One region of the Kitasatospora sp. NPDC098663 genome, then DNA from elsewhere that is predicted to be linked to it. Evidence: riboswitches for the same ligand, from Rfam matches in the RefSeq annotation. Region 1 holds a riboswitch; each other region holds the start of a gene.
The links. Region 1 has a riboswitch for cobalamin ahead of ACIQVZ_RS24175 (ribonucleoside-diphosphate reductase subunit alpha). Riboswitches for the same ligand answer to the same signal wherever they lie in the genome.
Positions count from the first base shown of each region.

Region 1 (7,712 bases):
GCTCCTCGCCCGCGAGGAAGGCGTGATAGGCGCCCACTCCGCCGGACTGGCCGTAGTCGTCCAGCGTTTCCAGCCGGAATGCCTGTCGATTGAACTCCGAGAACCAGTCCCCGAGGGTCCTAGATGTAGTTGTCACGGATGGCCTTTCGGATGAGCTCGATGGGAATTTCGACCAGGGACTCGTGCGCCGGAATCTGAAGAGCATGCTCGGTTAGATGCTCGCCCTGGACGGCGAGGGTGCCTCGATCCGTCAGGTAGAGCGTCGGGCAATCGCCATCTTCACAGGAACCCAAAAGCCGTGTCAGCTCACGTTGCCTCCTCACTAGGTCTCCCTACGATGCTCCCGAGTCGGGCCGGGCGTAGGCAAGAGGTTCACGTTTCCGATACTGGAAATCAGCCCAAATTCGAACAGGCGAGCGCAGGGTTTTTCCCAAGTGGCCCGTTCAAGCTGCCGAGTACTCCCCGAAGGGGACGGCGTGCGCGAGGGCGATGTCTCGGTACCGCTGGATGGGGTGGGTGGTCCAGCTGGTCATCTCGCCGATGTAGCGGGTGACGCTCCAGTGGCCGCCGCGGGCGAGGCAGTAGGCGATGCCCTCGCCGCCGCCGGGCCCGATGCAGAGGCGGATGAAGTCCCGGTGGGCCGCGTGGATCGGGAGTTCGCGGACGCGCTCCCAGAGGACGGGCAACGCGTGGTCGAGGCTCGGGAAGACGGCGGGCAGCATGATGCCGGTGATCCGGGCCCGGATGGCGATCACGCGGCGGTCGCCTCGGGGGAGACGTGACACCAGACGAACTTGCCGATGCCGCCGGCGCGCGGGCAGCAGCCCCACTGTGCGGCCAACTCCTCCAAAACAGAGGTGCCCCGCGCGGCCACGGGCCGTGCGGGGCACCTCTGTCAAAAGCCGGTGGCTTAGAAGTCGTCGTCGAAGGCGACGGAGCCCTCGACGGCGACCTGGTACGCCGACACGCGGCGCTCGAAGAAGTTGGTCAGCTCCTGGACGTTCTGGAGCTCCATGAAGCCGAACGGGTTGGTGGACCCGTAGCGGATCGGCAGGCCGAGGCGGGCGAGGCGCTGGTCGGCCACGGCCTCCAGGTACTGGCGCATGGAGTCGGTGTTCATGCCGGCGAGGCCGTCGCCGCACAGGTCCTGGGCGAACTGGAGCTCGGCCTCGACGGCCTCTTCCAGCATCTCGGTGACCTGCTTGGCCATCTCGTCGTCGAAGAGGTCGGGCTCCTCCTCGCGAACCGTGTCGACGACCGACATCGCGAAGTCCATGTGCATGGACTCGTCGCGGAACACCCAGTTGGTGCCGGTGGCCAGGCCGTGCAGCAGGCCGCGCGAGCGGAACCAGTACACGTACGCGAACGCGCCGTAGAAGAAGAGGCCCTCGACGCACGCCGCGAAGCAGATCAGGTTCAGGAGGAACGCGCGGCGGTCCTCCTTGGTCTGCAGCGAGTCGATGTGGTCGACGGCGTTCATGTACTTGAAGCAGAACTGCGCCTTCTGGCGGATGGAGGGGATGTTCTCCACCGCGGCGAAGGCCGCGTTGCGGTCCTCGGGGTCCGGCAGGTAGGTGTCGAGCAGCGTCAGGTAGAACTGGACGTGCACGGCCTCCTCGAACAGCTGGCGCGACAGGTACAGCCGCGCCTCCGGGGAGTTGATGTGCTTGTAGAGGCTCAGCACCACGTTGTTGGAGACGATCGAGTCCCCGGTGGCGAAGAAGGCGACCAGACGGCCGATGAGGTGGCGCTCGCCCTCGCTGAGCTTGGCCAGGTCGGCGACGTCGGAGTGCAGGTCCACCTCCTCGACGGTCCAGGTGTTCTTGATCGCGTCCCGGTACCGGTCGTAGAACGACGGGTAGCGCATCGGGCGCAGGGTCAGCTCGAAGCCGGGGTCGAGCAGCATCTTCTCGCGGTCGGGGGTGCTCACTGGCAGGCCTCGCAGGACTCGGGGTTCTCCAGGGAGCAGGCCAGCGCGGCCTCCTCCTCCGGGGTGAGGGTCGGGGAGTTCACCGGCACGGGCGCGGGCGCGGCGGCGCGGGCGGTGCCGGAGGCGGCCTGGGCGATCCGGGTCGCCGGGCGCGAGCGCAGGTAGTAGGTGGTCTTGAGACCGACCTTCCACGCGTAGGAGTACATCGAGCTGAGCTTGCCGATGGTCGGCGCCGCCATGAACAGGTTCAGCGACTGGCTCTGGTCGAGGTACGGCATGCGGGCCGCGGCCAGGTCGATCAGCGCGCGCTGGGGCAGCTCCCAGGCGGTGCGGTAGAGCGAGCGGACCTCGGCGGGCAGCCAGCCCAGCTCCTGGACGGAGCCGTTGGCCTCGCGCAGGGCGTCGCGGGTCTGCTGGTCCCAGACGCCGAGCTCCTTGAGCTCGCGCACCAGGTACGGGTTGACCTGGAGGAACTCGCCGGACAGCGTCTCGCGCTTGAACAGGTTGGAGACCTGCGGCTCGATGCACTCGTAGACGCCGGCGATGGACGCGATGGTCGCGGTCGGCGCGATGGCCAGCAGCAGCGAGTTGCGCAGGCCGGTCTCGGCGATGCGGGCGCGCAGCGCGGTCCAGCGGTCGGCCCACTGCGGGGCGGCCGTCGGGAAGTGGTCGATGTGCAGCTCGCCGCGGGCGGCGCGGGTCTCGCCGTAGGCCTCGTGGCGGCCCAGCTGCTCGGCCAGGTCGGCGGAGCGCTCGTACGCGGTGAGCATGATGCGCTCGGCGATGAGGGTGGACAGCCGCGCGGCCTCGGCGGAGTCGAAGTCGATCCGCAGCTTGAAGAAGACGTCCTGGAGGCCCATCACGCCGAGGCCGACCGGGCGCCAGCGGGAGTTGGAGGTGCCGGCCTCGGTGGTCGGGTAGAAGTTGATGTCCACCACGCGGTCGAGGAACGTCACGGCGGTGCGGACGGTGGCGTCGAGGCGCTCCCAGTCCATGGCGCCGAGCAGGTCGTCGACGGAGGCCCCGGGGGCGACGTGGGCGCCGAGGTTGACCGAGCCGAGGTTGCAGACGGCGGTCTCGGAGTCGTCCGTGACCTCCAGGATCTCGGTGCACAGGTTCGAGGAGTGCACCGTGCGGCCGGGCAGCGCGGTCTGGTTGGCGGCGCGGTTGGAGGCGTCCTTGAAGGTCATCCAGCCGTTGCCGGTCTGCGCGAGGGTGCGCATCATCCGGGCGTACAGGGTCTGCGCGGGGATGGTGCGCACGGCCTTGCCGGCCAGCTCGGCCTTGCGGTAGGCCTCGTCGAAGTCGGAGCCCCACAGGTCGACGAGCTCGGGAACGTCGGCGGGGGAGAACAGCGACCAGTCCTCGTTGGCGTTGACCCGGCGCATGAACTCGTCCGGGATCCAGTGCGCCAGGTTGAGGTTGTGGGTGCGCCGCGCCTCTTCGCCGGTGTTGTCGCGGAGCTCCAGGAACTCCTCGATGTCGGCGTGCCAGGTCTCCAGGTAGACGCAGGCCGCGCCCTTGCGGCGGCCGCCCTGGTTGACGGCGGCGACCGAGGAGTCGAGGGTGCGCAGGAACGGGACGATGCCGTTGGACTTGCCGTTGGTGCCGCGGATCAGGCTGCCGCGCGAGCGGATGCGCGAGTAGGACAGGCCGATGCCGCCGGCGTGCTTGGACAGCCGGGCGATCTGCGCGTAGCGGTTGTAGATCGAGTCCAGGTTGTCCAGCGGGGAGTCGAGCAGGTAGCAGCTCGACATCTGCGGGTGCCGGGTGCCGGAGTTGAACAGGGTCGGCGAGGAGGTCAGGTACTCCAGCCGGCTCATCAGGCCGTACAGCTCGGCGACCTCGCGCACGGACTGCTCGCTGTCGCCGACCGCCAGGCCGCAGGCGACGCGGAGCAGGAAGTGCTGCGGGGTCTCGATGACCTTGCGGGTGATCGGGTGGCGCAGCAGGTAGCGGGACTGCACGGTGCGCAGGCCGAAGTACTCGAAGCGGTCGTCGCCGTGCGCGTCGATCAGCGCGTCCAGGGCGGCGGCGTGCTTGGCGACGAAGGCGGCGGTGGTGTCGCCGATCAGACCCTCGTCGTGGCCGACGGCGATCGAGGCGGCGAAGGAGCGCGAGCCCTGGCTGTTCGCCTCGTCGACGATCTCCAGGGCGAGCAGCCGGGCGGCCAGCTTCGAGTACTGGGGGTCCTCGGCGATCATCGACGCGGCGGCGTCCACGGCCAGCCCGCGCAGCTCGGCGAAGTCCGAGCCGGCGTGGCGGCCGCGCAGCGCGGCGGCGGCGACATGGCCGGGGTCCACCTGGGGGAGATCGACGCTGCGGTCGGTGAGCAGCCGAAGGAGCGCGCCACCGGGGTCGGAGACCGTCGGGTCGGTGGGGGCGGGGCCGGTGCCCTGGGCGGGCAGGGTGGCTGAGGCAGCGGTGGTCAAGGCGCTCTCTCCTGGCGGCGATCGGCGGTGGTGCTCGGGGGGTACCGGGCCGTTCGGGGCAGGGGAGCACGGCACGTACGCAGGAAGCGTCGCGCGACAGTGGCGTCCCCGGCCCGCCCGCGAGGCCCGGAAGGTGGTTCTCGTGCTGGCGCGGCCTCTGCGGGAGGGCCGGTGCGCACACCGTCGGCAGGTACTCGGACTCGCGGGGCGGCTGCTGGAGCCGCCCGCTCACCGCTGCGGGGCAGTCCCGGATTCGCACCGGGTTCCCCTGCATCGACAGCAGGATTGAGCATACATCTAGTGGTGTCTCTCTGATGCGACCCCACATGTAGTACGGCGCGGTGTGTCGGAGCGATAACCGGGGGTGCCGGGAGGGGGCGGCTCGTGGCCTTGGGGCGCCTCGGATCCGGGCTTCCGGGGCCCTGATTCCGGGCCCCGGCGCCCTGGTTTCGATACGGAACGGTCACCGGGCGGCCCGGTTGCCGGGGGCATGCCCTACGATCTGGGCGCATGAGCGAGCGAAGCGCCGAGGGGCGCGTTTCGCGAAGCGATCATCGAGCGAAGCGAGGGGGCGCGTGAGCGACGGAACAGGCGCACCCGGGCAGGGTCCGCAGGGAACGCCTCCCACCGGGCCGGGGGGCGTGCACGGTCAGCAGCCGCCGGTGGTGCCCGGTCCGGTGTTGCCGCCGAGCGGGGGCTTCGGGCCGCCGCCGGCCTCGTACGGGCCCCCGGTGTCGCCCGCGCAGCCGGTGGCCCAGCCGGTGGCGCAGCCGGGACCGCCGGGGCAGCAGGTGCCGCCGCAGTGGCAGCCGAACCCCCAGCCGTATCCCCAGGCACATCCCCAGCCGCACCCCCAGACCCAGCCGTACCCCCAGACGCAGCCGTACCCGCAGCCCCAGGCGCCGCAGCGCGCCGAGCCGAACTGGGAGGCGCTGGCGGACCGCAACGCGGCGGACGGCAAGCGCCGCCGCCGGCTGCGGGCCCTCGGCGTGGCGGTCGGGGTCGTCCTGGTCGGCGGCCTGATCGCGGGCGGGGCGGTGCTGCTGACGAAAAGCGGCGACGACAAGCCGGTCGCCGGGCCGGTCGCCTCGGCCTCCGACCGGCCGTCCTCCGCCGCATCGGGTGCCGCGCCGAGTGCCGCCGCAACCCCGGGCGGGAACCCGTCCGGCACCCCGGGCGGTGCGCCGGACGACCCGTCGAAGCCGATCTGGGAGGCCGCCACCGACCCGGCGCCGCAGGACGCGGGGGCACTGTTCTCCGCGCTCCAGGTGACGGTCAACGGCGCCACCTGGAACCGGACCTTCGTCTCGCTGGACTCGCCCTGCTGGGACGGGAACTCGACGACCGGCGGGCTCGGCAAGGTCCTCGGTGACCAGGGCTGCCAGAAGGTGCTCCGGGCGACCTACGTCTCCGGCGACAGCGCGGTGACCGTCGGCGTCGCGGTCTTCGACCACAAGATCCAGGCCGAGACCTCGATGAAGAGCTACACCGGCCACCTCAAGGGCGCCGTCGCGCCGGGCACGCCGGCCTTCTGCGCCACTCCGGGCTGCACCAACACGCACAACACCCTGGGCCGGTACGCCTACTTCACGGTCGAGGGATCGGCGAAGGGCGGCGACACCGCCGACGCCACCGCCACCGCGGCGGCCGCCGGCTTCGGCGAGCACGTGAAGGGCCAGCTGCTCCAGCGCGCCAAGGCCGCGTCCGCGGCCGCGCCGGGGGCCGCCGCGGCCAGCTGATCCGCCGTGAGACCCCGGCCCCGGCGGGTTCGCTCGCCGGGGCCGGGGGAGTGTGGCAGGCTCTCGGGGCAGTCATTCGCACGAGTGTTCCGGTTGTGTCCGCCTGGGCCGGTGCCGGCGACCAACCGGAGGAGCGGTCCGTGGCCCTGCCCAGAGCCCTGCGCGGCAAGCCCGCCGTCCTGGCCGCGGCCGGGGTCGTGGTCGCCGCGGGCGCCGTGGCGCTGTTGCAGCGCGACGGCCGGGCCGACGGCGAACAGCCCGCCCGCGCCCCGGTGACGGTCGGCCTCCCCGGCCGCACCCTGCCGCCGGAGGTCGGCCGTGACCTGCTCGCCCGGGACCCGCAGGCCTCGCCGAACGCCCGGGCCGTCCAGCAGCTGCTCGCCGACCTGGAGGGCCAGGCCCGCACCGGGCAGAGCGGCGGGACGGTGATCGGCCAGCACGTCGAGGCGCACAACGAGCGCAACAACCCCGAGTACGGGGACTACCGCGGCACCAAGCAGGTCGGCTACTACTACAAGAAGGCCGCCGACCTCACCGGCAAGCTGCCCGGCTTCGTCGAGACCGACCTCGGCCCCGGCTACGGCCAGACCGGCTGGGGCGTCGGCGACCCGCGCTCCTACTCGGCCGGCCGCTGGCCCACCTGCCGGGCCGGCTGGCAGTACACCGACGACGCCGTCGACCTGCTCTCCGCCGTCTGGGCCGGCCACCCGCGCGCCGACGACGGCAGCTACGGCACGGCCGGCGTCCAGCACAACTGCGACGGCACCACCACCGAACTGCCCGACAACGGCGGGGGACCGGCCGGGATCGTCGGCATGTCCTTCCACCAGCCCTACCCCGGTTCGGACGTCAAGTCCTTCGAGCAGGTGCTCTGTTCGAACTCCCCGGCCGCCAAGGACAAGAGCTGGTTCGGCCGGGTCGTCGACAGCGCGCACGACACCCCCGAGTACCGCGCGCTGATGACCGATCTGTCCTACCTGGCCGACCACCTGGAGTACCTGGCCGCCCACGACGTGCCGGTGCTGCTGCGCCCGTACCACGAGATGAACGTGCAGGACTGCTCCCGCAGGTTCTGGTGGTCGGGCCAGAAGCCGGCCGACTACCAGGCGCTGTGGCGGATCACCTACCGCTACCTGGTGGAGACCAGGGGCCTGCACAACCTGCTGTTCGTCTGGACGCCGGTGTCCTGGGACGGAGCCCCCGGCGCGGATCCGTGGGACTACTACCCGGGCTCGCAGTACGTCGACGTGGTCGGGGTGGACGACTACAGCGGCAGCCCCGCGCACCCGATCGGCACCGGCGAGGTGTGGACCAAGCGGTACTACGACGGGCTCGCCGCCTACGGCAAGCCGCGGATCCTGGCCGAGTCCTTCGCCGTCCCGGTCAACTCCCGCCAGCCGGACACGCTGCGGCGCACGCCCTGGACGATCTGGACGGTCTGGGGGCAGTCGCTCACCTCGGACAACCTGACGCCGGACCAGCCGCGCAACTCCGGCGCCGACGTCAACGCCACCTACCACAGCCCGCTGGCGCTCACCGGTGGCGCCGGACCGTTCGGCGCGAACGTCGACTGGGGCGGCCTGCACGTTCGTTGAGCCGGTCCGCACGTCC
Region 1 is NZ_JBIWAP010000023.1:13,821-21,532, reverse strand. Features, by position in the region: gene ACIQVZ_RS24195 (DUF6879 family protein) at 1-136, opposite strand, end outside; gene ACIQVZ_RS24190 (hypothetical protein) at 120-305, opposite strand; gene ACIQVZ_RS24185 (hypothetical protein) at 444-755, opposite strand; gene ACIQVZ_RS24180 (ribonucleotide-diphosphate reductase subunit beta) at 911-1,906, opposite strand; gene ACIQVZ_RS24175 (ribonucleoside-diphosphate reductase subunit alpha) at 1,927-4,338, opposite strand; cobalamin riboswitch at 4,530-4,672, opposite strand; gene ACIQVZ_RS24170 (hypothetical protein) at 5,094-6,101, shown strand; gene ACIQVZ_RS24165 (glycoside hydrolase family 26 protein) at 6,242-7,696, shown strand.

Region 2 (7,712 bases), on a different contig from region 1:
TCGGTGTGGCCGGCCGCCTCCAGGATCTGCCGCGCGGCCCGGTCGGGCACGTACTGCTCCACGCCCGGTCCGAGTGCCTCCCGGCCGGCCCGCTGGGCCCGGAACACCAGCCGGTGCAGTTCCACCTGCCAGGGCGCGGGGGCCGCGCCGATCACGAAGGTCCGGGCGGTGGAGACGCCGTAGCCCCGGTACTGGGCGCCCATCACCACGGTGAGGAAGTCGCCCTCCTCCACGCGGCGGTCGGTCGGCTGGTGGGCGGGCTGGCCGGAGTGGCTGCCGGTGCCGACGGACACCGGGTAGGCCGCCCGGTCCGCGCCGTGGTCGATCATCCGGCGTTCCAGCTCCATCGCCAGGTGCCGTTCGGTGCGGCCGACCAGGATCGACTCCAGCAGCTCGCCGAGCGCCTGGTCGGCGATCTCGGCGGCGATCCGCAGGTCGGCGATCTCGTGCTCGTCCTTGACCACCCGCAGCCGCTCGACCACCTGCCCCAGGTCGGCCAGCCGGGCCCCCTCCGCCAGGCTCGCCACCGCGCGGTGGCGGCTGACGGTCAGGTCGTGCTCCTCCACCGCCAGGTCCGCCACGCCCAGTCGCGCGGCGGCGGCGGTCGCCGCCAGGGCGGTGTCCGCCGCGGCCGCCACCGGTACCTGGGTGACGTCCGGCGCGATCAGGTGCTCCCCGGTGTCGTCCGCCGGCAGATCGTCGGGCACCGCCAGCAGCACCCGCTCCCGGGTCAGCAGCAGCGTCGCCCCGCAGGGGGCGCAGCCCGTCAGATACCGCACGTTCGCCGCCCGGGTGATCAGCGCCGCATCGGCCCCGGCCGCACTGCAGTGCTCCCTCACCCGCTCCCGCCGACCCGCGTACGCATCAGACATGCGTCGAGCCTACGAACCCCCACTCCGATCCGCCCGCCGAGCACCCCCGACAGGGCGCGCCCCCGCCCCCGCACGCCCCCTCCGTGGTCGCTACGCCCCTTCCGGGTCGATCAGGCCGCGGCGGTAGGCGGGGACCAGGTTCTGGGGGACGAGCAGTTCGCGGCCGTTGAGGGTGATCGGGACGAGCTTCGGGGCCTTGCCCTTCCACTGGGCCCGGCGGTGCCGGGTGTTGCTGCGGGACGTCTTGCGCTTGGGGACGGCCATCGGGGGCTCCTTGTCGGGTGGTGACGGTGGTGTGGTGGCTATCGGGTGGTGCCGGCGGCGTACGGGAGGAGGGCCGTCTCACGGGCGTTCTTGACGGCCCTGGCCACGGCGCGCTGCTGCTGGACGGTGAGCCGGGTGACGCGGCGGCTCCGGATCTTGCCGCGGTCGGAGACGAAGCGCCGCAGCAGGTCGGTGTCCTTGTAGTCGATGTACTCGATGCCGGCCGCGAACAGCGGGTTCGGCCGGGCCTTGGGCGGGTTCGGTCGCTTACGCACAGTGACGGCTCCTCAGTGAACGGGGTCGAGCAGGTCCCGGAAGGCGTCCGGCAGGGCCTTCCAGCCGGGTTCGCCGGCGGCGAGTTCGGCGTCGGTGAGCAGACAGGAGTCGAGCAGCCCGGTGACGCCGTCGACGTCCAGCCCCTCCGCGGTGAAGCTGAGCTGCTGCACCCGGTCGCCGTGCAGCGGGTGCCAGTCGAGGGCGGCGGCGGCCCGGCGGGCGGGCGGGTAGAGCTCCCAGGCGGCGTCGGGCAGGGAGGTGAGCCAGGGCCCGCACTCCTCGACGGCGAGATTGGCCCCGGCGGCGTCCCAGGCGAGCATCAGGTCGGGCCGGTTGGCCAGCCAGAAGCGGCCGCGGCTGCGCTGGGCGGCGGGGACGAGCAGCTCCAGCGCCCGGTGCAGCCGCTCGGGGTGCAGCGGGCGGCGGCGCTCCCAGACCAGCGTGGTGACGCCGGCCTCGTCGCTCTCCTGCGGGAGCAGCGCGATCGCCGGGTTGACCCGGTCGCGGGCGGCGGCGACGTCGAAGCCGCCGAGGGCGGCCCGGGTGAGCGCGCCGGTGCCGAGCCGGACGACCCGGGCGGTGGGGTGGAGCTGGCGGAGCAGCGCGAGCCCGGGCGTGTGCGCCGTCGCGCGCGGGACGGCGAGGGTGGTGGCGTACTCGACCTGGTGGGCGAGCGCCTCCGCGCGGGTCCGCTGGTCCTGGCGGGCGGTGTGCTCGCCGTGCTCCACCAGGTCGTCGGAGACGGAGAGCTCGCCGACCAGCCGGTCCGGGTCGACGGCCGTGACCACGCCCGCGAGTTCGACGGCGTCCTCCAGGTGGCGGCCGTCCGCCTCTCCCCCGGCGATCACCTCGACGGCCGGGTGCGGGTCGCTGCCGCCCCACAGTTCGACGATCGCGAGCCCGTACCGGCCCTCGTCGGCGATCCGCAGCAGTCGCGGCAGCAGGTCCTCGCGCAGGGCGCAGCAGGGGCAGTCGTTCACCAGCGGGACGTCGGCGGCGTCGAACCCGCCTCCGGTGTCGCGCAGTTCACGGTGGACGATGCCCTGCGAGGCCTCCCGCAGGTCGTGGTGGAGGACCACCGCGTCCACCCCGGCCACCGCCAACTCCCGGACGGCGGCGCGGCGTTCGTCGGCGTGCAGTCCGGCCACGACCACCACGGGCAGTTTGATCCCGTCCACGCCGCTCACCAGCTGGCCTTGCGGACGCCGGGCAGGTGGCCGGCGTGGGCGTGGACGCGGAGGTTGACCCGGGAGAGGCCGAAGGCGCGCAGGTAGCCGCGGGGGCGGCCGTCGACGGCGTCGCGGTTGCGGATCCGGGTGGCGCTGGCGTCGCGGGGCTGGCGGGCGAGTTCGGCCTGGGCGGCGGCGCGTTCGGCGGGGGCCGTGCCGGGACTGGCGATGATCCGCTTGAGCTCGGCGCGGCGCTCGGCGTACCGGGCCACGACGGCACGGCGCTGCTCGTTCTTGGCGATCTTGCTCTGCTTGGCCATCAGGCCTTCCCCCCTCGGGCGCGGATGCGGGCGACGGCGGCCTCGATGCCGATCGTGTCGATGGTGCGGATGCCCTTGGCGCTGAGGGTGAGCCGGACGTACCGGCCCTCACCGGGCAGCCAGTAGCGCTTGTGCTGGATGTTGGGGTCGAAGCGGCGGCGGGTGCGGCGGTGCGAGTGCGAGATCGCGTTGCCGAATCCGGGCCGACGGCCGGTGAGTTGGCAGTGGGCGGACATGGGTGCTCCCTGGCGTCCGGGAATGGGCAGGACGGAGCTCACGTTACACCAGATGAAAATGACTTCCATTTCGGTGTACGGTTTCGCCCCGACCCCGAACACCCCGCCAACCCGGGAGGACACCCATGGCCCGTAACGAACTGCGCCCCGTCATCAAGCTCCGCTCCACCGTCGGCACCGGCTACACGTACGTGACCCGCAAGAACCGCCGCAACGACCCGGACCGGATGGTCCTGCGCAAGTACGACCCGGTCGCGCGCCGGCACGTCGACTTCCGCGAAGAGCGCTGAACCCCGCCCGCCCGACGACCGGCACCGACCCGCGGCGACGGAACGGCGCCTCCCCCGGGATCCCGGGGGAGGCGCCGTCGCCGCCCGCTGCCGTCGCCGGTCGCAGCCGTCGCTACTCGGCGGCCGCCCAGCGCTTCTCCACCCGGGCCAGCTTCCAGTAGGCGATCGCCGCGGCCCAGACCACCACGAACAGCCCGGCGATCGCGTAGCCGACGTTGTCCAGCGAGATGCCCGCGATCCAGCCGGTGACCGGGTCGGTCAGATCGAGCTTCTCGTGCAGCACGCCGACCAGTTCGATGGTGCCGATGACGAAGGCCACCGCGATCGACAGCCCGGTGATCGTCAGGTTGTAGTAGACCTTCCGGACCGGGTTGGCGAAGGCCCACTGGTACGCGAAGTTCATGAACGTCCCGTCCAGGGTGTCGAACAGGCTCATCCCGGCCGCGAACAGCAGCGGCAGGCAGACGATCGCGTACCAGGGCAGCCCGGCCGCCGCCCCCGACCCGGCCATCACCATCAGGGTGACCTCGGTCGCGGTGTCGAAGCCCAGCCCCAGCACCATGCCCACCGGGAACATCTGCCCGGGCCGGGTGATCGACCGGGTCGCCCGGTTCAGCACCCGGGCCATGAAGCCGCGCGAGTTGAGGTGCTCCTCCAGCTGCGCCTCGTCGTACGACCCGGCCCGCATCGCCCGGAACACCTTGAGTATGCCGAGCAGCGCGGCCAGGTTGAGCGCGCCGATCAGGTAGAGGAACGCGCCGGAGGCCGTCGTGCCGACCATCCCGAGCCACTTGTGGGTGGTCGAGTCGTCGTCCATCAGCGTGCTGGCCAGCTGCGCGCCGCCCGCCACCAGGGCGGCCATCAGCACCACCATCGAGGAGTGCCCGAGGGCGAACCAGAAGCCGACCGAGACCGGCCGCTTGCCGTCCGCCATCAGCTTGCGGGTGGTGTTGTCGATCACCGCGATGTGGTCGGCGTCGAAGGCGTGCCGCATGCCGAGGGTGTACGCGGTGATCCCCAGGCCCACCCCGAAGACCTGGGTGCCGACCGCGTAGTTGTGGGGCGCGACCAGGAAGACGAGCGTCCCGAAGGCCACCACGTGCATGGCCAGGATCACCCCCATCAGCCCGGCCGTGCGAACGGTGTCCTCGCGCTTCCAGCGGAACGTGGGCAGCGCGGACGGTGTCGCCGGAGCCTCGGCAGCCGCGGCGGTTTCGGGCAGGGTCATTCGGGTCACGCTCCAGCACCTCGTGGAAACACTTCGTGAGATGCCGTGGCCGGTCTCCTGGCTTACGGGGGTCCCGTACCCGCCTTCCCAGGTGCGCGAGGCTCCCAGTGGCGTCGTGGGTACGGACGTCTCTCCATCGTCGACGATCACGATGGCCCGATCACAGTGGCGAGGGCCGCTCCGGACTGGGATCCCTGAGGATCCGTCACCGGTCTTCCCGAGCACCACGGCGGGGAACACCGTAGGGGCCAGGACCCACCCTTGCAAGGCTGCGCACCTGCGCAGGTGTCCAGGATCACAGGCCCCCTGCTGCAACAATGTGCGCATGCATCTCGTACCGGCCGACCGCGCGGGCCACCGCACCATCGACGGACACCGGGTCTGCGAGGCCATCGCCGCGATCGGCGACCCCGCGCACGTCCGCACCTGGGCCGAGCGGTTCTCCCTGCTCGCCGACCCCGGGCGGCTCGCCCTCCTGCTCGCCCTCCACCGGGCCGGCCCGCTCGCCGTCTCCGACCTCGCCGTGGCCACCGGCATGCGCGACCCCGCCGTGTCCCAGGCCCTGCGGCTGCTCCGCACCGCGGGCGTGGTGACCGGGGACAAGGACGGGCGGGTCGTGCGCTACCGGCTCGTGGACGAGTCCCTGCGCCCCCTCCTCGACGCGTGCGCCGCCGCCGAACACCACGAGCCCGGCGCGGCCTTCGGCTGACCGGCCGGGCAGGGCCTGGTCAGGCCGCCTGGCAGGCGGGGCACCAGAAGAGGTTGCGCGCGGCGTGCTGTTCCGTCCGGACGTCGGTGCCGCAGACCAGACAGGGCATCGCGGCCCGCCGGTAGACGTACACCTCGCCGCCGTGGTCGTCGACGCGCGGCGGTCGGCCCATCGCCTCGGGGGTGTGCTCGGGCCGGACGGTGTCGATCCGGCCCGCGCCGACGCCCTCGTGCATCAGGGCGACCAGGTCGGCCCAGATCGCGTCCCACTCGCCCCGGGTGAGGTCACGGCCGGCGCGGTGCGGGTTGATCCCGTGGCGGAACAGCACCTCGGCCCGGTAGACGTTGCCCACCCCGGCCAGCACCTTCTGGTCCATCAGCAGCGCGGCGACGGTCGTCCGGCTGGCCGATATCCGGCGCCAGGCGGCCTGCGGGTCGGCGTCGGCCCGCAGCGGGTCGGGGCCCAGCCGGGCGGCGACGGCGGCCTTCTCCGCGCCGGTGACCAGCGCGCAGGTGTTGGGGCCGCGCAGGTCGGCGTAGCCGTCGTCGTTGGCCAGCCGCAGCCGGACCAGGCCGACCGGCTCGGGCGCGGGCCCGGTACCGAAGGCGAAGCCGCCGTAGAGGCCGAGGTGGACGTGCACCCAGCCGCCCTCCTCGAAGCCGAGGAACAGGTGCTTGCCGACGGCTTCGGCCGCGGTGAGCAGCTGCCCGTCGATGGCCTTGGCCTCGTCGGCGAACCGGCCCTGCGGGCTGGACACCTCGACCGGGCGGCCGCCGAAGGCCTTCCGGTTCTCGGCGGCGAGGCGGTGGATGATGTGGCCTTCCGGCACGGGCGTCAGCTCCCCCGGGGTGGTTCGATCAGGACCCGCCCATCATCGCAGTCGGCACCGACACCACCGGATCGTCGCGGGTCAGCGCACCGGCATGCCCATCAGCCGGGCCAGGATGACGCGGTCCAGCTCGGCGGCGGTGCCGGCCACGTCCAGGTACGAGTTGTCGATGATCGGCAGCCCGGAGTTGTACCAGCCGGCCATCCGGCCGTGGATCCGCGCCACCTCCTCGTCGCCGAGCCGCCGGGTGCCGCCGCGCCGGGCGTTGCGGTGCAGCACGGAGTCCAGGCTGGGCAGCAGCACGACCGGGATCATGCCGGGACCGATGTGCCGCTTCCAGCCGCCGAGGCCGATGGCCGGGCGGTCCGGGAAGACGGCGTCGTCGATGATGCAGGAGATGCCGTTGGCGAGGTAGTTGCGGCAGGCGAAGCCGCAGGTGCGGCGGGCCAGCCGGTACTGCGCCTCGGAGGCGTTGTTCCAGCCGGACTGCGGGTTGGCGAAGCCGGACTGCACCCACTCGCGGACGTCGTCCAGGCTGATGTGCGCGGTCGGGCTGGGCCGGCGCTCGGCCCAGTACCGGGCGACGGTGGTCTTGCCCGCCCCGGCCGGGCCGATCAGCAGGACGGCGATCGGGCTGGTGGGCGCGTGCCGCTGCGGCGGGTGGGCGGGGAGTTGCACGGGCGCGCCGGAGGGCAGCACGAAGTGCCCGGTGGCCCCGGCGGAGGCCGGTGCACTGGGCGCGGGTGCGACCGGAGCGGGCGCGGGAACAGGAGCCGGAGCGGGCGGCACCGGCGGCGGCGCGGCGGCCCCCGACGGCTGCGGCCCCGGCGGAGCGGCGGGACGCGGCGGGACGTGCCCACCCCCGGCGTACTGCGTCACGGTCACCTCCCGACACCTCTCAGCGGGGAGACTACACGGCGGCCCGGCGGCGGGCACAGTCCGCCGCCGGGCCGCTGACCAGGCGTCAGCGCGTGGTGAGTTGCTCGGCCAGGGCGCGCAGGGCCAGCTCGTACGAGCCGAGCCCGAATCCCGCGATCGTGCCGGAGGCCACCGCGGCGATCACCGAGGTGTGCCGGAAGGCCTCCCGGGCGTACGGGTTGGAGATGTGCACCTCGATCAGCGGCGCGGTGCGCTGCGAGGCGGCGTCCCGCATCGCGTACGAGTAGTGCGTGAACGCGCCCGGGTTGATCACCACGGGCACCTTGCCGTCGGCCGCCTCGTGCAGCCACTCCACCATCTGCTGCTCGGAGTTGGTCTCGTGCACCTCGACGTCGAAGCCGAACTCCTTGCCGAGCGCGGTGCAGCGCTCGACCAGCCCGGCGTAGGAGGTGGCGCCGTAGACGTCCGGCTCGCGGCTGCCGAGCCGCCCGAGGTTGGGGCCGTTGAGCACCATGACCCTGGTCACGCCGAGACCTCCGCGTAGGCGGCGACCAGCAGGGACGGGTCGGGGCCCTCCAGGACGGAGGTCTTGCCGAGGCCGTCCAGGACGATGAAGCGGATCAGGTCGCCGCGCGACTTC
Region 2 is NZ_JBIWAP010000006.1:211,648-219,359, reverse strand. Features, by position in the region: gene ACIQVZ_RS09080 (aminopeptidase P family protein) at 1-872, opposite strand, end outside; gene rpmF (50S ribosomal protein L32) at 963-1,136, opposite strand; gene rpsR (30S ribosomal protein S18) at 1,175-1,411, opposite strand; gene ACIQVZ_RS09065 (CobW family GTP-binding protein) at 1,424-2,590, opposite strand; gene rpsN (30S ribosomal protein S14) at 2,596-2,901, opposite strand; gene rpmB (50S ribosomal protein L28) at 2,901-3,137, opposite strand; gene rpmG (50S ribosomal protein L33) at 3,263-3,427, shown strand; gene ACIQVZ_RS09045 (HoxN/HupN/NixA family nickel/cobalt transporter) at 3,540-4,655, opposite strand; cobalamin riboswitch at 4,685-4,899, opposite strand; gene ACIQVZ_RS09040 (ArsR/SmtB family transcription factor) at 4,981-5,364, shown strand; gene ACIQVZ_RS09035 (DNA-formamidopyrimidine glycosylase family protein) at 5,384-6,193, opposite strand; gene ACIQVZ_RS09030 (AAA family ATPase) at 6,275-7,078, opposite strand; gene aroQ (type II 3-dehydroquinate dehydratase) at 7,158-7,586, opposite strand; gene aroB (3-dehydroquinate synthase) at 7,595-7,712, opposite strand, start outside.
Region 2: another riboswitch for cobalamin. It lies ahead of ACIQVZ_RS09045 (HoxN/HupN/NixA family nickel/cobalt transporter); the one in region 1 lies ahead of ACIQVZ_RS24175 (ribonucleoside-diphosphate reductase subunit alpha).

Region 3 (7,712 bases), on a different contig from region 1:
TGTCCTCCGAACTGGGGTTTTCCCACCCGCCTGCGGTGGCGGACCTGCCGACCGGGCACGCGACGGCTCGTTATCGGCCGCTCGCATAAACTGCATCCATGACGAGTTCATCCTCTCCTCGTGCTACGGCTCCACGGGGCTCCCGCCGGCAGGAGCTCATCAAGGTCGCCGGTGAGCTGTTCCACGAGCGCGCCTTCGACGCGGTCACGACCGAGATGATCGGTGCGCGCGCCGGAGTGAGCGGTCCCGCGCTCTACCGGCACTTCCCGAGCAAGCAGGCGTTGCTGATCGCCGTACTCGAGGAGCCGCTGAACGATCTCCTGGCGAATGCGCGCAAGACGGTGACCGAGGTGCGGGATCCGCGCCAGGCGCTGGAGGCGATGATCGACTACCACGTCACACGCAGTCTCCAGAACGTTCCGTCCACCCTCGTGTTCCTGAAGAACGAACACAACGTGCCCGACGAGGAACGCCACCGCATGCGGCGACTGATGCGCCTCTACGCCGAGGAGTGGAGCGCCCTCGTGGAGCGGCTCCGCCCCGATCTGTCGGACGCCCAGAACCGCGTCCTGACGCACGCCGTCTTCTCGATGATCAACTCGATTCCGCAGTTCAACAGCGGCCTCGCCCCGGACAGCGTCGCCACGACGATCCGCACCGCCGCGATCAGCGCGTTGCTGGTTCCGCCGGGCACGATCTGAACCGTCTACCGGTGCTGCCGCCCCGACCCCTCACCGGGGTCGATCGAAGGTGTCCACCACCCTGGGGGAAGGCCCGTACGTGACCACCGGCCGGGTGAGCAGCGGCGCCGAGAAGTGCCCTGTTGCCTGTACCTCGTCGGGTGCAGCAGCATGTCTTTCGTGTCCGGACAGTACCGGGGCGCGAAAGAGGAAAGGGCTCTCACTCATGTCCACATTCCTTCTGATACACGGTAGTTGGCACAGCGGGCGCTGCTGGGAGCGGGTGGTGCCGCTGCTGGAGGCGTACGGGCACCGGGTGTTCGCGCCGTCCCTGACCGGCTGCGGGGACAAGGCGCACCTGCTCGGACCGGAGGTGGGACTCGACACGTACGTCGACGACGTGGTCGGGCTGGTCGCCGAACACGACCTCGACGACGTCGTCCTCGTCGGCCACAGCTACGCGGGACTGGTGATCTCCTCCGTGGCCAACCGGATCCCGGAGCGCATCGCACACCTCGTCTACCTCGACGCGCTGGTCCCGCAGGACGGCGAGTCCGCGGTCGACGTCCAACCCGTGGGGCGGCGGATGATCGAGCTCGCCGAGAAGTCCGAGAGCGGCTGGCGCGTCCCTCCGATGCCCGAGCTGCCCGCGCCCCTCGGCCTGTTCGGCGTCACGGACCCGGCGGACGTGGCCTGGCTGCGCGAGACGCTCACGGACCAGACGGTGCGCTGCCTTCGGCAACCCGTGCGACTGGACAACCCGGCGGCGGACGCGATCGCGCGCACGCACATCCACAACGTCGGCCCCACGCCGCCGGGCATCACCCGCCGCCCCGTCCCCCCGGTCCAGCCCAACGGCTCTGCCGCGCAGGTCTGGGAGCTGCTGACCGGCCACGACTGCATGATCACCATGCCGAGGGAACTGAGTGAACTGCTCCTCAAGCTCGCCTGAGCAGCACATCGTCGACCTGAGGTGATCTCGGTCTGCGGGTCGGGGCACGGGCTCAGGCCTGAGCCTCGTGGTCGCGATCAGTCGTCGTGGTGGTCCGCCTGCTCCTTCCTGTGCCGGGGGAGTCGGTGGGACTCGACCGGTCGTCCGCCGGCGAGGTGCTCGGTGACGATGCGGCCGGCGACAGCCGGATCGACCTTCCCGTACCAGACGTCGTCCGGCTGCACGCTGGCGACGGGGGCCTGGTTGCAGGGGAACTGGCACCCCGTCTGGGTGACGAGCACGTCGTCGTCGCCGAGGCCGTGCTCGGTCAGTTTCTGCACCAGGGCGCGTAGTCCCTCCTCCGCGCCCTTGGCCGCGCAACGCGGGCCGCGGCACACCAGGACCTGGTGCCGGTGGCCGGGGACGTCCTCCCAGGCCGCGGACGTGAGGCCGGGCTCCTCGCCGGTGATGGCCTTCGTCACCGCGGCCACCGCGGGGACCGCGTCCGGTGCGTCGGCGAGGCGGGTCGCGACGAGGAGTTCGGGGCGGTGGCCCGCGCGCTCGCGCCACCAGTGCGCCGCGATCCGCCGCAGCCAGGACTGGGCCGGGCCGGAGGCCGCGAGGCGGACGCCGATCACGACCACGGTCTCGGCGCCCGCGTCGGCCAGCCTGGTCAGCTCGGCCGACAGGGAGGGGTCTGCCTGCTGCAGGAACGCGATCGAGGCCTGGTGCGACGCCGCTGTCCGGAGGAGTTCGTCACGACGGACGGCTTCCCCGATCGACATGCCGACCAGGAGCGTGGCACTGCGGCGGGCGAGCACGCCCGGGACGGGGAGGGTCATGGTGTTGTCCCTTCGGGGAGCAGTCCGTTCCACCGGATGTGCGGTCTGTCGTGCCGGGGGTGTCGTTCCACGGTGACGTCGACGCCGTAGACGTGCGCGATCGTCGGCGAGGTGAGCACGTCCGAGCTGGGCCCGTGGGCGACCAGCCGGCCGTCGAGCAGGACGGCGACCTCGTCGCAGTAGGCGGCGGCGAGTTCGAGGTCGTGCAGCGCGGCTACCGTGGTGACGCCCAGCCCGCGTACGGTGTCGAGGAAGCCGAGTTGGTGGCGCAGGTCGAGGTGGTTGGTGGGCTCGTCGAGCAGGAGCACGCCGGGCTCCTGCACCAGTGCCCGCGCGAGCTGGACCCGCTGCCGCTCGCCACCCGACAGCGTCGGCCAGGACCGGTCGAGCAGGTGGCCGACGTCGGCCGCGGCAACGGCATCGGCGAACACGGACCGCTCGTGGGCGTCGGTGGCGGAGTTCGCCGGCACGGGCCAGCGGCTGCGGTGCGGTGTGCGTCCGAGCTCGATGACCTGACGGACCGGCAGCGACAGCCGGGTGTCCGCCTGCTGCTCCATGAAGGCCACCTGCCGTGCTCGTCGGCGGGCCGTGAGTGCGTGGAGATCCTCTCCGTCCAGGAGGACGCGCCCCTCGCTCGGCCGGGTCAGTCCGGCGACCGCGCGCAGCAAGGTGGTCTTCCCGGCGCCGTTGGGCCCGAGCAGGCCGGTGATCCGGCCGGGGGCGAACGCGAGCGAGACCGCGTCCAGCAGGGTGGCTCCGCCGATGCGCACTCGAAGTCCCTCCGCGCGCAGCTCGGCGGGGGGCGTCACCGTCACTGCCCCCTCCCGTCGGCCCGCCCCTGGCGCCACAGCAGCCAGGCGAAGAAGGGCGCTCCGAGTCCGGCCGTGATGACGCCGACGGGGATCTCCCGGTCGGGGAGGACCGAGCGCGCCACGATGTCGCTGCCCACCAGGAGGGACGCGCCCACCAGTGCCGACACGGGCAGCAGGAGGGCGTGGCGCGGGCCGCAGACGAGCCGGACGACATGCGGTACGACCAGGCCGAGGAACCCGATGACGCCGGTGTGGGCGACCAGGCACGCGGTCACCAGGGCGGCGGTGGCGACGAGGACCCAGCGGGTGCGCTCGACGTGGACGCCGAGGGAGCGGGCGGCGGTCTCGCCGAAGGCGAAGGCGTCCAGGTCGCGGGCCGAGGAGGCCAGGACCGTGACACCGGCCAGCGCGACCGCGGTCAGGAAGACGGCGGTGGGCCACCGCACGCCGGCGACCGAGCCCAGCGTCCACTCCATGACACCGCGCGCCGCGTTGCGGTCCCCGAGGACCATCACCACGAACGAGGTGTAGGCCCCGCACATCTGTCCCACCGCGATGCCGGCGAGCACGGTCCGGGTGGTCGGTAGCGATCGGGTGCGGGCGCCGGCCAGTGCCAGGACGACGACGGCGGCGAGCAGGGCACCGGCGAAGGCCGCCGTCGCGACCGCGCCGGTGCCCACGGCGCCGGACACGCCGACGCCGAGGACGATCACGGTGACCGCGCCGGCGGCGGCTCCGTCGGAGATCCCGAGCAGGAAGGGATCGGCCAGGTCGTTGCCGGTCAGCGTCTGCAGCACCGCGCCGCAGACCGCGAGGCCGGCGCCGGTGGCGGCCGCTCCCAGGACCCGGGGCAGCCGCAGCTGCCAGACGATCTGGTCGTCCAGCAGCGTGACGTTCGGGTCGCCCAGCCCGAGACGGCGCAGGACGACGTCGATCACCGTCCGGACCGGTTCGTGTTGCGAGCCCACGGCCAGGCCGAGGAGCACGGTGGCCAGGAGCAGGGCCGCACCGACGGCCAGGGCCGCCGTCGCGCGGCCCTGACCGGAGCGCCGCGCGACGGGGTGGGGCGCGGTGGTCATGAACCCGGGTGCAGTTGGCCCAGTCCCGCGGACACCTTGGCGGCGCCGTCGGCGAGCAGCACGCCGGGAGTCGACTCCGAGAACGGCACCACCACGAAGGCCTTGCGCTGCACGGCGGTGAGCTTGCTCAGCACCGGGTCGTTCGCCAAGTAGTCGATCTTGGACTGGGCCGTGTCCCAGCCGGCGTCCGCGAGCACGATGGCGTCCGGGTCCGCCGCGACGACCTTCTCCCAGCTCACGTTCTGCCAGCCACCGGGCAGGTCCGCGAAGACGTTGCGGGCGCCCACGGCGTCGAGCACGAGTTGAGGTCCGCCGTGGCCGGCGCCGACGAACGGCGCCTTGGTGTCCGAGTCGAACCACAGGACCTTCAGGTCCTTGCCCGCGGCCGTCGCCGTCAACTGGGCCAGCTGCTGCTCCTGCTGCTGCCGGATCGCGGTGGCCCGCTCCGTGACACCGAAGACCTTGGCGACGTCGTTCAGTTCGCCCCACACCGCCTGCCAGGTCGTCGGCGCCACCTGGCTCTTGTCCGAGCAGCCGAACGGGGACAGGTACGACGGGATGCCCTGGCCGCGCAGTTCCTCCCGGGTGCCCGCGACCTTGTCGGTGAACGCGCTGGAGTAGGAGGCGTACAGGAAGTCGGGACGGGCCGCGAGGAGCTTCTCCTTCGTCGGGTAGTCCTTGGAGAGCACCGGGACGGAGTCGTAGGCCGCCTTCCACTTCTCCGGGACGGAGTCGTCGAGGTAGGCGGTACCGGCCATGCGGGACTGCAGGCCGAGGGCCAGGGCCACTTCGGTGGCACCCTGGTTGAGCGTCACCAGCCGGTCGGGCGGCGCGCCGACCGTGACGGTGGTCCCGCAGTTGTCGACGCTGACCGGCGCGGCAGTTCCGGTCGTCCCGCCGGACGTGGCGGGCGCGGGGGCGCCCGTGCAGGCTCCGAGCATGCCGACGAACAGGACGGCCGCGACCGTCCGGCCGACACGTATCGGACCTGTGGGACGTACGGAACATATGGAACGGAACGGATGCGGCAGACCGCTGGGCACGTGTTCTCCAAAACCCTCGTGGAACATGTAGCGCCGTGGCCGGTCTCCTGGCTTCCGCATCGACACGCCGCGGCCGACCTTCCCGGACGGCTCTTCCAGCCCGCCCAGTGGCCCTGACCGCTGGAAAAGCCGGTCAGCGAGGGCCGCGGAACTCCGCGGCAACAGTGGCGAGGGCCGCACCGGACTCAGACCGGTTTCCCGTACACCACGGCGATGGAAAGGTATCAGGCGTGGTCAGGTCGGTGCTGGCCAGCCCAAGGGATGATCGTCTGGACCGTTCCCGGGGTTGCGGGAGGGATCGGCCACGGGGCCCGGCCAGGGGTCTCAGGTGCGGGCGGAGACGTGGCCGGTCGTCGGCGTCGAGCGGATCGAGCACGCCGTCACCGACCCTGCTCGGCGGCGGAGGCACCGTGCCGTCGAAGGGGGGCCCGCGCACGCCCTCCCGCGGACCTGCGACGGGTGGTCAGGGGTGTGTTCCCCCACTTCGGGGGCAAGCGACGAGGCGGAGCGGCTCACCGAAAGGGTGTGTCGTGCCGGACAGCGCGCCACCCCTGGGCATAGTTCGTACATCACCAGCAACCACGCGGGCGACGGCCCGGCGGTCGTGCCCGCCCAGTGCCGCAGGAACGATGGACGACAAGCCGAGACGAAGGAGCAACGGCATGGCGAACGACCAGAACGACGCTACCGCGCGGCGCGACGAATCCCTCGCGGATCCGGTGGCAGGGCGGGCAGGGTGGGACGAGGTCGACGCGCGGGCGGTGGACACCGTGCGGCTGCTGGCCGCCGACGCGGTGCAGAAGGTCGGCAACGGCCATCCGGGCACCGCGATGAGCCTGGCCCCACTGGCGTACCTGCTGTTCCAGAACGTCATGCGCCACGACCCCGGCGACGACCGGTGGCTGGGACGGGACCGCTTCGTGCTCTCCTGCGGCCACTCCAGCCTGACCCTCTACATCCAGCTCTACCTGGCCGGCTACGGCCTGGAACTCTCGGACCTGCAGGCCTACCGGACCTGGGACTCCGCCACCCCCGGGCACCCCGAACACCGGCACACCCCCGGCGTGGAGATGACCACCGGCCCGCTGGGCCAGGGCCTGGCCAGCGCGGTGGGCATGGCGATGGCCGCCCGCCGCGAACGCGGTCTCCTCGACCCGGACGCCGAAGCGGGCACCAGCCCCTTCGACCATCACGTCTACGTGATCGCCTCCGACGGAGACCTGATGGAGGGCGTCACCGGCGAGGCCGCCTCCCTGGCAGGGCACCAGGAACTCGGCGACCTCATCGTCTTCTACGACTCCAACCACATCTCCATCGAGGACGACACCGACATCTCCTTCAGCGAGGATGTCCCGGCCCGCTACGCCGCTTACGGCTGGCACGTGCAGACCGTGGACTGGACGCGCACCGGCCGCTACGTCGAGGACGTCGACGCGCTCCTGGCGGCCACCCGCGCCGCCCGGCAGGAGACCGGCCGCCCTTCGCTGATCATGCTGCGCACCGTGATCGGCTGGCCCGCCCCGACCAAGCAGGACAGCGGCAAGGCCCACGGATCCGCGCTGGGCGAGGACGAGGTCGCCGCCACCAAGCGGCTGCTGGGCTTCGACCCCGAAGAGCACTTCATCGTCGAGGAGGACGTCCTGGGCCGCACACGCGAGGCCGCCGACCGCGGCCGGCAGGTGCACGCCGAGTGGGACGAGAGGTTCGCGGCCTGGCGCACGGCGAACCCCGAGCGCGCCGTCCTGCTGGACCGACTGCGGGAGCAGCGGCTGCCCGACGGCTGGGCGGACGTCCTGCCGACCTTTCCCCCCGACGCCAAGGGCATGGCCACCCGCGCCGCCTCGGGCGAGGTCCTCACCGCGCTGGCCCCGGTCCTGCCCGAGCTGTGGGGCGGCTCCGCCGACCTGGCCGGCAGCAACAACACCACCATGGTCGGCCAGCCGTCCTTCGTCCCGACCGGCCGCCAGACAAAGAACTGGAAGGGCGGCCCCTACGGGCGCACCCTGCACTTCGGCATCCGTGAACACGCCATGGGCGCGATCCTCAACGGCATCGCCCTGGACGGCCTGACCCGCCCCTACGGCGGCACGTTCCTGACCTTCTCCGACTACATGCGCCCCGCCGTCCGGCTGGCCGCCCTGATGCGACTGCCGGTCACGTACGTCTGGACCCACGACTCCATCGGCCTGGGCGAGGACGGCCCCACCCACCAGCCCGTCGAACACCTGGCCGCACTGCGGGCCATCCCCGGTCTGGACGTCGTGCGCCCAGCCGACGCCAACGAAACCACCGCGTGCTGGCGCACCGTCCTCGAACACCGCGACC
Region 3 is NZ_JBIWAP010000017.1:86,726-94,437, forward strand. Features, by position in the region: gene ACIQVZ_RS20150 (TetR/AcrR family transcriptional regulator) at 99-701, shown strand; gene ACIQVZ_RS20155 (alpha/beta fold hydrolase) at 907-1,632, shown strand; gene ACIQVZ_RS20160 ((2Fe-2S) ferredoxin domain-containing protein) at 1,710-2,453, opposite strand; gene ACIQVZ_RS20165 (ABC transporter ATP-binding protein) at 2,450-3,268, opposite strand; gene ACIQVZ_RS20170 (iron chelate uptake ABC transporter family permease subunit) at 3,265-4,344, opposite strand; gene ACIQVZ_RS20175 (ABC transporter substrate-binding protein) at 4,341-5,285, opposite strand; cobalamin riboswitch at 5,407-5,612, opposite strand; gene tkt (transketolase) at 6,050-7,712, shown strand, end outside.
Region 3: another riboswitch for cobalamin. It lies ahead of ACIQVZ_RS20175 (ABC transporter substrate-binding protein); the one in region 1 lies ahead of ACIQVZ_RS24175 (ribonucleoside-diphosphate reductase subunit alpha).

Region 4 (7,712 bases), on a different contig from region 1:
CCGTCCTCGACGGCCTCGCGCGCCGACGCATCCTCAGCCACCACATGCTCCCCGGCGCCCTGTCCGCCATCGCCGTCGGCATCGCCACCTCCGCCGGCATGCTGCTGGGCGGCACCGTCGTCGTCGAGACCCTCTTCAACTACCCCGGCATCGGCGCCGTCCTGGCCGGGGCCATCGCCGACCGCGACACCCCGCTCGTCGCCGGAGTCGTGGCCGCGGCAGGCGCCGCCATCAGCCTGCTCCTGATGCTGGCCGACCTCATCCGCACCACCGCCCTCGGAGAGGAGCGCCGATGACCGCCGATGCCCCGACCGCAGCGGCCCCCGCGCCCGCCACCCGGCGAAGCAGGCGCGTGCTCGTCCGCGCCGTGCCCGCGCTCCTGCTCGTCCTCCTCGCCCTCGCCGGACCGCTCCTCGCCCCGCACCCCATCGACACCCCCGTCACCTTCCCCTACGCCGAAGCCGGCGGCGACGCGCCGCTCGGCGGTGACCAGCTCGGCCGCGACGTCCTCAGCCGCCTGCTGACCGGCGGCGCGCCCCTGATCGCCACCGCCGTGGCCATCGCCCTGGTCGTCACGGCGGCGGCCACCGTCCTCGGCATCCTCGCCGTCCTGCGGCCCCGGCTCGGCCGGTGGATCGAACGCGCCGCCGACCTGACGATCCTCCTGCCCTCCGTCCTCGCCATCATGCTCATCGCCCTGGCCTGGCCCGCCGGGGGACGCCTGGCCGTCGCGGCCGCCGCCACCCTCCTGGGCATTCCCTACGCGGTGCGCATCGTCGCCGCGGCAGCCGCCCCCATCGCCGCCACCGGCTACGTCGAGGCCGCGGCCGTCGGCGGCGAACGCCTGTGGCACCTGACGGTCCGCGAGGTGCTGCCCAACCTGCGCTCCACCCTCCTCGCCCTGTTCGGCCTGCGCTTCGTCGAAGGCGTCTACATCGTCTCGGTCGCCGCCTTCCTCCAGCTCGGCCCCCAACCCCCGGAAGCCGACTGGGCGTTGATGATCCGCGAGAACGCCGCCGGGATCACCCTCAACCCCTGGGCGGTCGGCGCGCCGTGCCTGGCCATCGGGCTGCTCGCCATCAGTGTCAACCTCGCCGCCGAAGCCCTCGTCCCCGCCCGGCCGACCCCGGAGACCCCGCTGTGAGCACCGCCGCCCCCGCCGCCCGCGCCACGGGCCTGTCCATCACCCTCGCGGACACGCCCCTGCTCACCGACGCCACCCTCACCCTCACCCCGGGCCGCGTCACCGCCATCACCGGCCCCTCCGGCGCCGGCAAGACCACCCTCCTGCGCGCCCTCGTCGGAGCCCTCCCGCCGGGCGCCCGCGTCACCACCGGCACCCTCGACGTCCTCGGCCACGACATCCTCGCCCTCCCGCCCGAGGACCTGCGCCGCCTCCGCCGCCACCAGCTCGCCTTCGTCGGCCAGGACCCCGGCTCGGACCTCAACCCGCGCATGCGCGTCGACCGCCTCCTGACCGAGACCGCCGCCGACCGCCGCCGGACCTCCGTACCCGACCTGCTGCGCGCGGTCCGCCTGCCGGTCGGCGAGCGCCTCGAACACCGCCGCCCCGCGGGCCTGTCCGGCGGTCAGCAGCGGCGTGTCGCGCTTGCCCGCGCCCTCGCCCGACGGCCCGAGATCCTCCTCCTCGACGAACCCACCGCCGGCCTCGATGCGGCGCTGCGCGACGACATCGCCGACCTGCTGCGTGAGATCGCCGACTCCGACGGCCTCGCCATCGCCCTCACCAGCCACGACCCCGACTTCGTCGCCCGCTGCGCGGACGACGTTCTGGCCCTGGGGCCCGACCGCCCTGCCGCAGTCCCGGCCGGGGCTGCGTCGGCGACGGGCGCGCAGGCCGCGCGCGTTCGTACCCGGGCCGCCGAGATGCCGCCCGTCGTGGAGGTGAAGGCGCTCAGCGCCGGCATCGGTACGGCCCGCACCCGCCACCGCGTCTTCGCCGCCGTCGACCTCGTCCTGATGCCCGGCACGCTGACCGGGATCACCGGCCCGTCCGGATGCGGCAAGACCACGCTGCTCCGCACCCTGGCCGGCCTTCACCGGCCCGAGTCCGGCAGCGTCATCCTCCACGGCGAGCACCTGGCCCCGTCCTACCGGCGCCGCAGCCGCGACCAGCGCCGCCGCATCCAGCTCGTCCCCCAGAACCCCCTCGGCGCCCTCAACCCGGCCCACACCGTCGGTGCCACCCTCACCCGGCCGCTGAAGCTGCACTTCGGCCTTCCCGCCGCCCGGTGCGAGGAGCGCGTCGCCGACCTGCTCACCGCCGTCGGCCTGCCCCCGCACCACGCGACCCGCCACCCCCACGAACTCTCCGGGGGCCAACGCCAGCGCGTCTCCCTCGCCCGCGCCCTGGCCGCCGAACCCGACGTCCTGCTCTGCGACGAGGTCACCTCCGCCCTCGACACCGACACCGCCGCCGCGCTCATGGAACTCCTCGACGACCTGCGCACCAGCCGGGGCCTGGCGGTGGTCCTCGTCAGCCACGACCTCCCCCTCGTCACCGGCCGCGCCGACCACGTCCTGCCTCTCGCGGGCCCCCACCCCGCACCGCTCACGGCGCAGCACCCCGCGGGCATCCGCTGACCCCTACTCGGCGACCCACCGTCGGCGCTGTCCGCCGATGAGCTCCCGCTCGGGGCCCGGCCGCGAGGGTGTGCGGCGCCCCGCGCCGCGGGCAGCCGCCGTGCACACCCGCCGCAGCAGGGAGTTGAGTTCGGTGCGCTGGCCCTTCGTCAACGAGGCGAGCAGGTCGCCCTGTACGGCGGACGCGTCGTCGTGCAGCACGTCCAGCGCGGCCTGCCCGGCCGGGGTGATCGTCAGCACCTCCTGCCGCCCGCCGATCTGGACGACCATGGAGTGCACCAGGCCTGCCGACAGGAGGTCGTCCAGTGCCCGGGCGGAGTCGGTCTCGGGTGCGGCGGCGTGCTCGGCGAGGTCACGGCGCCCGTGCGGCCCCAGCCGGGAGAGGGTGGACAGCAGCGCCTGGTGGGCCGGGCCCAGTCCCCTCGCGTCGAGCCGGTCGGCGAGCAGCCGGTCGACCGCCCGGCCGGCCGTCGACAGGAGGTAGACGGTCTGTTCGAAGGGGCTCGTCGAGCCCGTCCTCCCGTCGTACACACCAGGTCCCATCGTCCGGTGGCCGCCGTGTTCTCGGGTCGGGGCCGTGGTGGCGGCACCGCGCGGGGGTGCCGAGCCCGGAGGCCGGGGTGGACACGGCCTCCGAATCGCCGGCGGGCGGCTGCGCCAAGGCCCGCGCGGGTAAGCCGAGCCTCACGATACCCGGACCCGCACGGTTGGTCTACATCGATGTCGTCAGACCGTGCCGTGAGCCCTCAAGGTCCGGGCCGCGTACTCGACGTACTCGTGCAGCCCGTAGGCCAGGGCCAGGCCGAGCAGGGCCGCGACCGTGACGGCGGCGACCAGGGCGACGGCGGCGTGCGCCCTGCGGCCGGTCGGGCGGGCGGGTTCGGGGCCCAGGAGGGCCTGGACGCGCTGGGGCACGGGGCCGGTGTTCACGGACAGCAGGGGCCCGGCGCCCCGGTGGGCGGCCGGCGATCCGGCCAGGGCCGCCCGGGCGATGGCGGTCGCGGCGGTGCGCCGGTCGGCGACCGCGGCGGCGGCCCGCTCGTCGGCCCAGCGCTCCAGGTGGTAGTCGAGGTCGGCCCGCAGCCGGGCCAGCGCCGGGTGTACGGCGGCGGCGAGGTCGGCGGCGACGGACAGCAGGTGGTGGCGCCCGCGCAGGTGGGCGCGCTCGTGGGCGAGGAGCACCGCGCGCTCCGCCGGGCCCAGCGCGCTCAGCATGCCGGTCGAGACGACGACGCGGCCGGGGCGCCCCCGGTGGCCGGGCAGGGCGAAGGCCTCGGGCTCCTTGCCCGCGACCACGAGCAGGTCGCCGTCGCTCGTGGCATCGGCGGTCAGGCCCCAGGCGCGGGCGAGGAGCACGCGGTGCCCGCGCCACCGCAGCGTCAGCCGTACCGCCTGGACGGCCAGCGCGGCCCCGGCGGCGCAGGACACCGGTACCACGGCGGGCCACCGGGTGACGACGTCGGACAGCGGCAGGTGCTCCAGTCCTGCCAGGAACGGGACGTGGAACAGCCCGACGAGTGCCGCGACGGTGCCGCCCGCCAGCAGGGCGGCCGCGCCCGTGAGTGCGAGCGAGGCCTCGCGCGGGGGGAGCAGCGGAGCCAGGCGGCGGGCGGCGGGCGCCGCGGCCCAGGGGAGCAGCAGGGCCAGGGCGACGACCACCAGGATCAGGCCCATGCGTCGTCCTCGGGCTCGGGCCTGCCGGAGTCCGTCGCGGTCGCGGTCGCGGTCGCGGTCGCGGTCGCGGCCTCGGCAGCGGCATCGGTCTGGGCCTCGGCCTCGGTCTCGGCATCGAGGAGCAGACGGCGCAGGACGTCCTCGTCGTCCTCGGACAGGGAGGAGACGAACCGCTTCAGCACGAGGTCCCGCTGGGGTTCCTTCTCCAACTCCCGGCGCATGCGCCCGGCCGCCAGCCCGGCGGCGTCCTCCACCGGGGCGTAGGCGAAGGACCGCGCGGGGCGGCTGCGGACCAGGGTCCCCTTCTCGTGCAGGCGGGTGAGGATCGTCGCCACGGTGGTGCGGGCCAGCCCGTGGTCCAGCGCCGCCTTGACCTGCTGGGCGGTCAGCGGCTCGCCGGCCGCCCACAACACCGCCAGCACGTCCGCGACCAGCTCCCCGTGCGGACGCCTGGCGTCCCGACCGTCCCTCACATCGTTCTCCCTGTCCCGACACTCCCGGCAGACACACCCCCGGCGCCGACAGCGGTCGGCAGTCGAGGCCCACCCGCGCCGGTATGGCGAGGATGGGCTCGGCCTGTGTTGCTTAGGTGTGCCTCAGCTAACTTTACGGGCTCGTGGCCCCGCGCTGCCGGGCGCCTGATCGCGGACCCCGTCCGGTCGCGTGTCGCTCGGCGCGGTGGAAAGCCGGTGGCGCAACGCGCGTGCGGGCCTCTGGACTTACTAGGACGTCCAACTATATGGTCGATGGCAGGTCCGCGGTGTCAGGGAAGCCGGTGTGAGTCCGGCACGGTCCCGCCACTGTGACCGGGGAGTTCGTCCTCGCAGACGAAGGCCACTGGCAGCCAGCCGGGAAGGCCTGGGGGCGTGCGGTGATCCGGGAGTCAGGATACCGGCCGCGGGTGTTCCGTGTTTTCCACGAGGATGGAGACGACACGCATGACCCCGGGCTGCTCCCGCTCCACTGCCGCTCCTGGTTGTCCCGTGCCCACGGCCGCCGGGGCGTCCACGCCCTGACGTTCCGTTCCGCCGCCGCACGCCCGTGCCGCGGGGCGCACCACCGTGTGCCCGCCGACCCGCGGCGGCCTCCGATCCTCCTCCTCTCCCCACCCCTGTCGAGAGAAGGAACCCGATGGTCCGAGAACTGACCCACTTCGTCGCCGGCAAGCCCACCGCCGGCACCTCCGGTCGCTTCGGCGACGTGTACGACCCCAACACCGGCCGGGTGCAGGCCCGGGTGCCGCTGGCGAGCCGGGCCGAGGTCGAGGCGGTGATCGCCGACGCCGCGCAGGCCCAGCCCGCGTGGGCGGCCTGGAACCCGCAGCGGCGGGCCCGCGTCCTGCTGCGCTTCCTCCAGCTCGTCGAGCAGGAGAAGGAGGAACTGGCCCGGCTGCTGTCCGCCGAGCACGGCAAGACCGTGGCCGACGCCCACGGGGACATCCAGCGCGGCCTGGAGGTCGTCGAGTTCGCCGCCGGCATCCCGCACCTGCTGAAGGGCGAGTTCAGCGACAACGCGGGCACCGGCATCGACGTGTACTCGATGCGCCAGCCGCTCGGCGTGGTCGCGGGCATCACGCCGTTCAACTTCCCGGCGATGATCCCGCTCTGGAAGGCCGCACCCGCCCTCGCCTGCGGCAACGCCTTCGTCCTCAAGCCCTCGGAGCGCGACCCCTCGGTGCCGCTGCGCCTGGCCGAGCTGTTCCTGGAGGCCGGGCTGCCGCCGGGCGTGCTGAACGTGGTCAACGGCGGCAAGGAGGCCGTGGACACCCTGCTGGAGGACCCGCGGGTGCAGGCGGTCGGGTTCGTCGGCTCCACGCCGATCGCCCAGTACGTCTACGCCACCGCCGCCGCGCACGGGAAGCGGGCGCAGTGCTTCGGCGGCGCCAAGAACCACCTGATCGTGATGCCGGACGCCGACCTCGACCAGGCCGCGGACGCCCTGATCGGCGCCGGCTACGGCTCGGCCGGCGAGCGCTGCATGGCGATCTCGGTGGCCGTCCCGGTGGGGGAGGAGACCGCCGACGCCCTGGTGGCCAAACTGGTCGAGCGGATCGCCGCGCTGAAGGTCGGGCGCTCGGACGACCCGGCGGCGGACTTCGGCCCGCTGGTCGGCGCCGACGCGCTGGAGCGAGTCCGCGGCTACCTCGACCTCGGGGTCGAGGAGGGCGCCGAACTCGTGGTCGACGGGCGCGACTTCCGGCTGGAGGGGCACGAGGGCGGCTACTTCCTCGGCGCCTCGCTGTTCGACCGGGTGACTCCCGACATGCGGATCTACCGGGAGGAGATCTTCGGCCCCGTCCTGACCGTGCTCCGCGCCGCCGACTACGAGGAGGCGCTGCGCCTGCCCAGCGAGCACGAGTTCGGCAACGGCGTGGCCATCTACACCCGGGACGGCGACACGGCACGGGACTTCGCCCGCCGGGTGAACACCGGCATGGTCGGCGTCAACGTGCCGATCCCCGTGCCGGTCGCGTACCACACCTTCGGCGGCTGGAAGCGCTCCGGGTTCGGCGACCTCAACCAGCACGGGCCGGACTCGATCCGCTTCTACACCCGCACCCGCACCGTCACCTCGCGCTGGCCCTCCGGGGTCAAGGAGGGCGCGAGCTTCACCATCCCGACGATGGGCTGAGGGCGTCGTGCACGACCTCACAGAGGACCAGCTCGCCATCGCGGCGACCACCCGGGCCTTCGCCCGCGAACACCTGGCGCCGAACGCGGTCGCGTGGGACCAGGCCAAGCACTTCCCGGTGGACGTGCTGCGCAAGGCGGCGGACGTCGGCCTGGCCGGCGTCTACGTCCGCGAGGAGTCCGGCGGCTCCGGACTCACCCGCGCCGACGGCGTGCTCGTGTTCGAGGCGCTGGCCACCGGCTGCCCGTCCATCGCCGCCTACCTGTCCATCCACAACATGGTCGCCTGGATGATCGACCGCTACGGCGACGACGCCCAGCGCGCCCGGTGGCTGCCGGGTCTCAGCGCCATGGCGACCCCCGCCAGCTACTGCCTCACCGAGCCCGGCGCGGGCTCGGACGCGGCGGCACTGACCACCCGGGCCCGCCGGGACGGGGACCACTGGGTCCTCGACGGCGTCAAGCAGTTCATCTCGGGTGCCGGCGTCTCCCGGATCTACCTGGTGATGGCCCGCACCGGCGGGCCGGGGGCCGGCGGGGTGTCCGCGTTCGTCGTCGAACGCGAGGACGCCGGCGTCTCGTTCGGTCCCGACGAGAAGAAGATGGGCTGGAACGCCCAGCCCACCCGCCAGGTGCTCCTGGACGGCGTCCGGCTCCCGGCCGACCGCCTCCTCGGAGCCGAGGGCGAGGGCTTCCGGATCGCCATGAACGGGCTGAACGGAGGCCGGCTCGGCATCGCCGCCTGCTCCCTCGGCGGAGCGCAGGACGCCCTGGAACGGGCCACCGGCTACCTGGCGGACCGCG
Region 4 is NZ_JBIWAP010000005.1:192,891-200,602, reverse strand. Features, by position in the region: gene ACIQVZ_RS07610 (ABC transporter permease) at 1-296, shown strand, start outside; gene ACIQVZ_RS07605 (ABC transporter permease) at 293-1,144, shown strand; gene ACIQVZ_RS07600 (ABC transporter ATP-binding protein) at 1,141-2,604, shown strand; gene ACIQVZ_RS07595 (MarR family winged helix-turn-helix transcriptional regulator) at 2,608-3,135, opposite strand; gene ACIQVZ_RS07590 (M48 family metalloprotease) at 3,331-4,278, opposite strand; gene ACIQVZ_RS07585 (BlaI/MecI/CopY family transcriptional regulator) at 4,269-4,751, opposite strand; cobalamin riboswitch at 5,002-5,193, shown strand; gene ACIQVZ_RS07580 (CoA-acylating methylmalonate-semialdehyde dehydrogenase) at 5,410-6,909, shown strand; gene ACIQVZ_RS07575 (acyl-CoA dehydrogenase family protein) at 6,917-7,712, shown strand, end outside.
Region 4: another riboswitch for cobalamin. It lies ahead of ACIQVZ_RS07580 (CoA-acylating methylmalonate-semialdehyde dehydrogenase); the one in region 1 lies ahead of ACIQVZ_RS24175 (ribonucleoside-diphosphate reductase subunit alpha).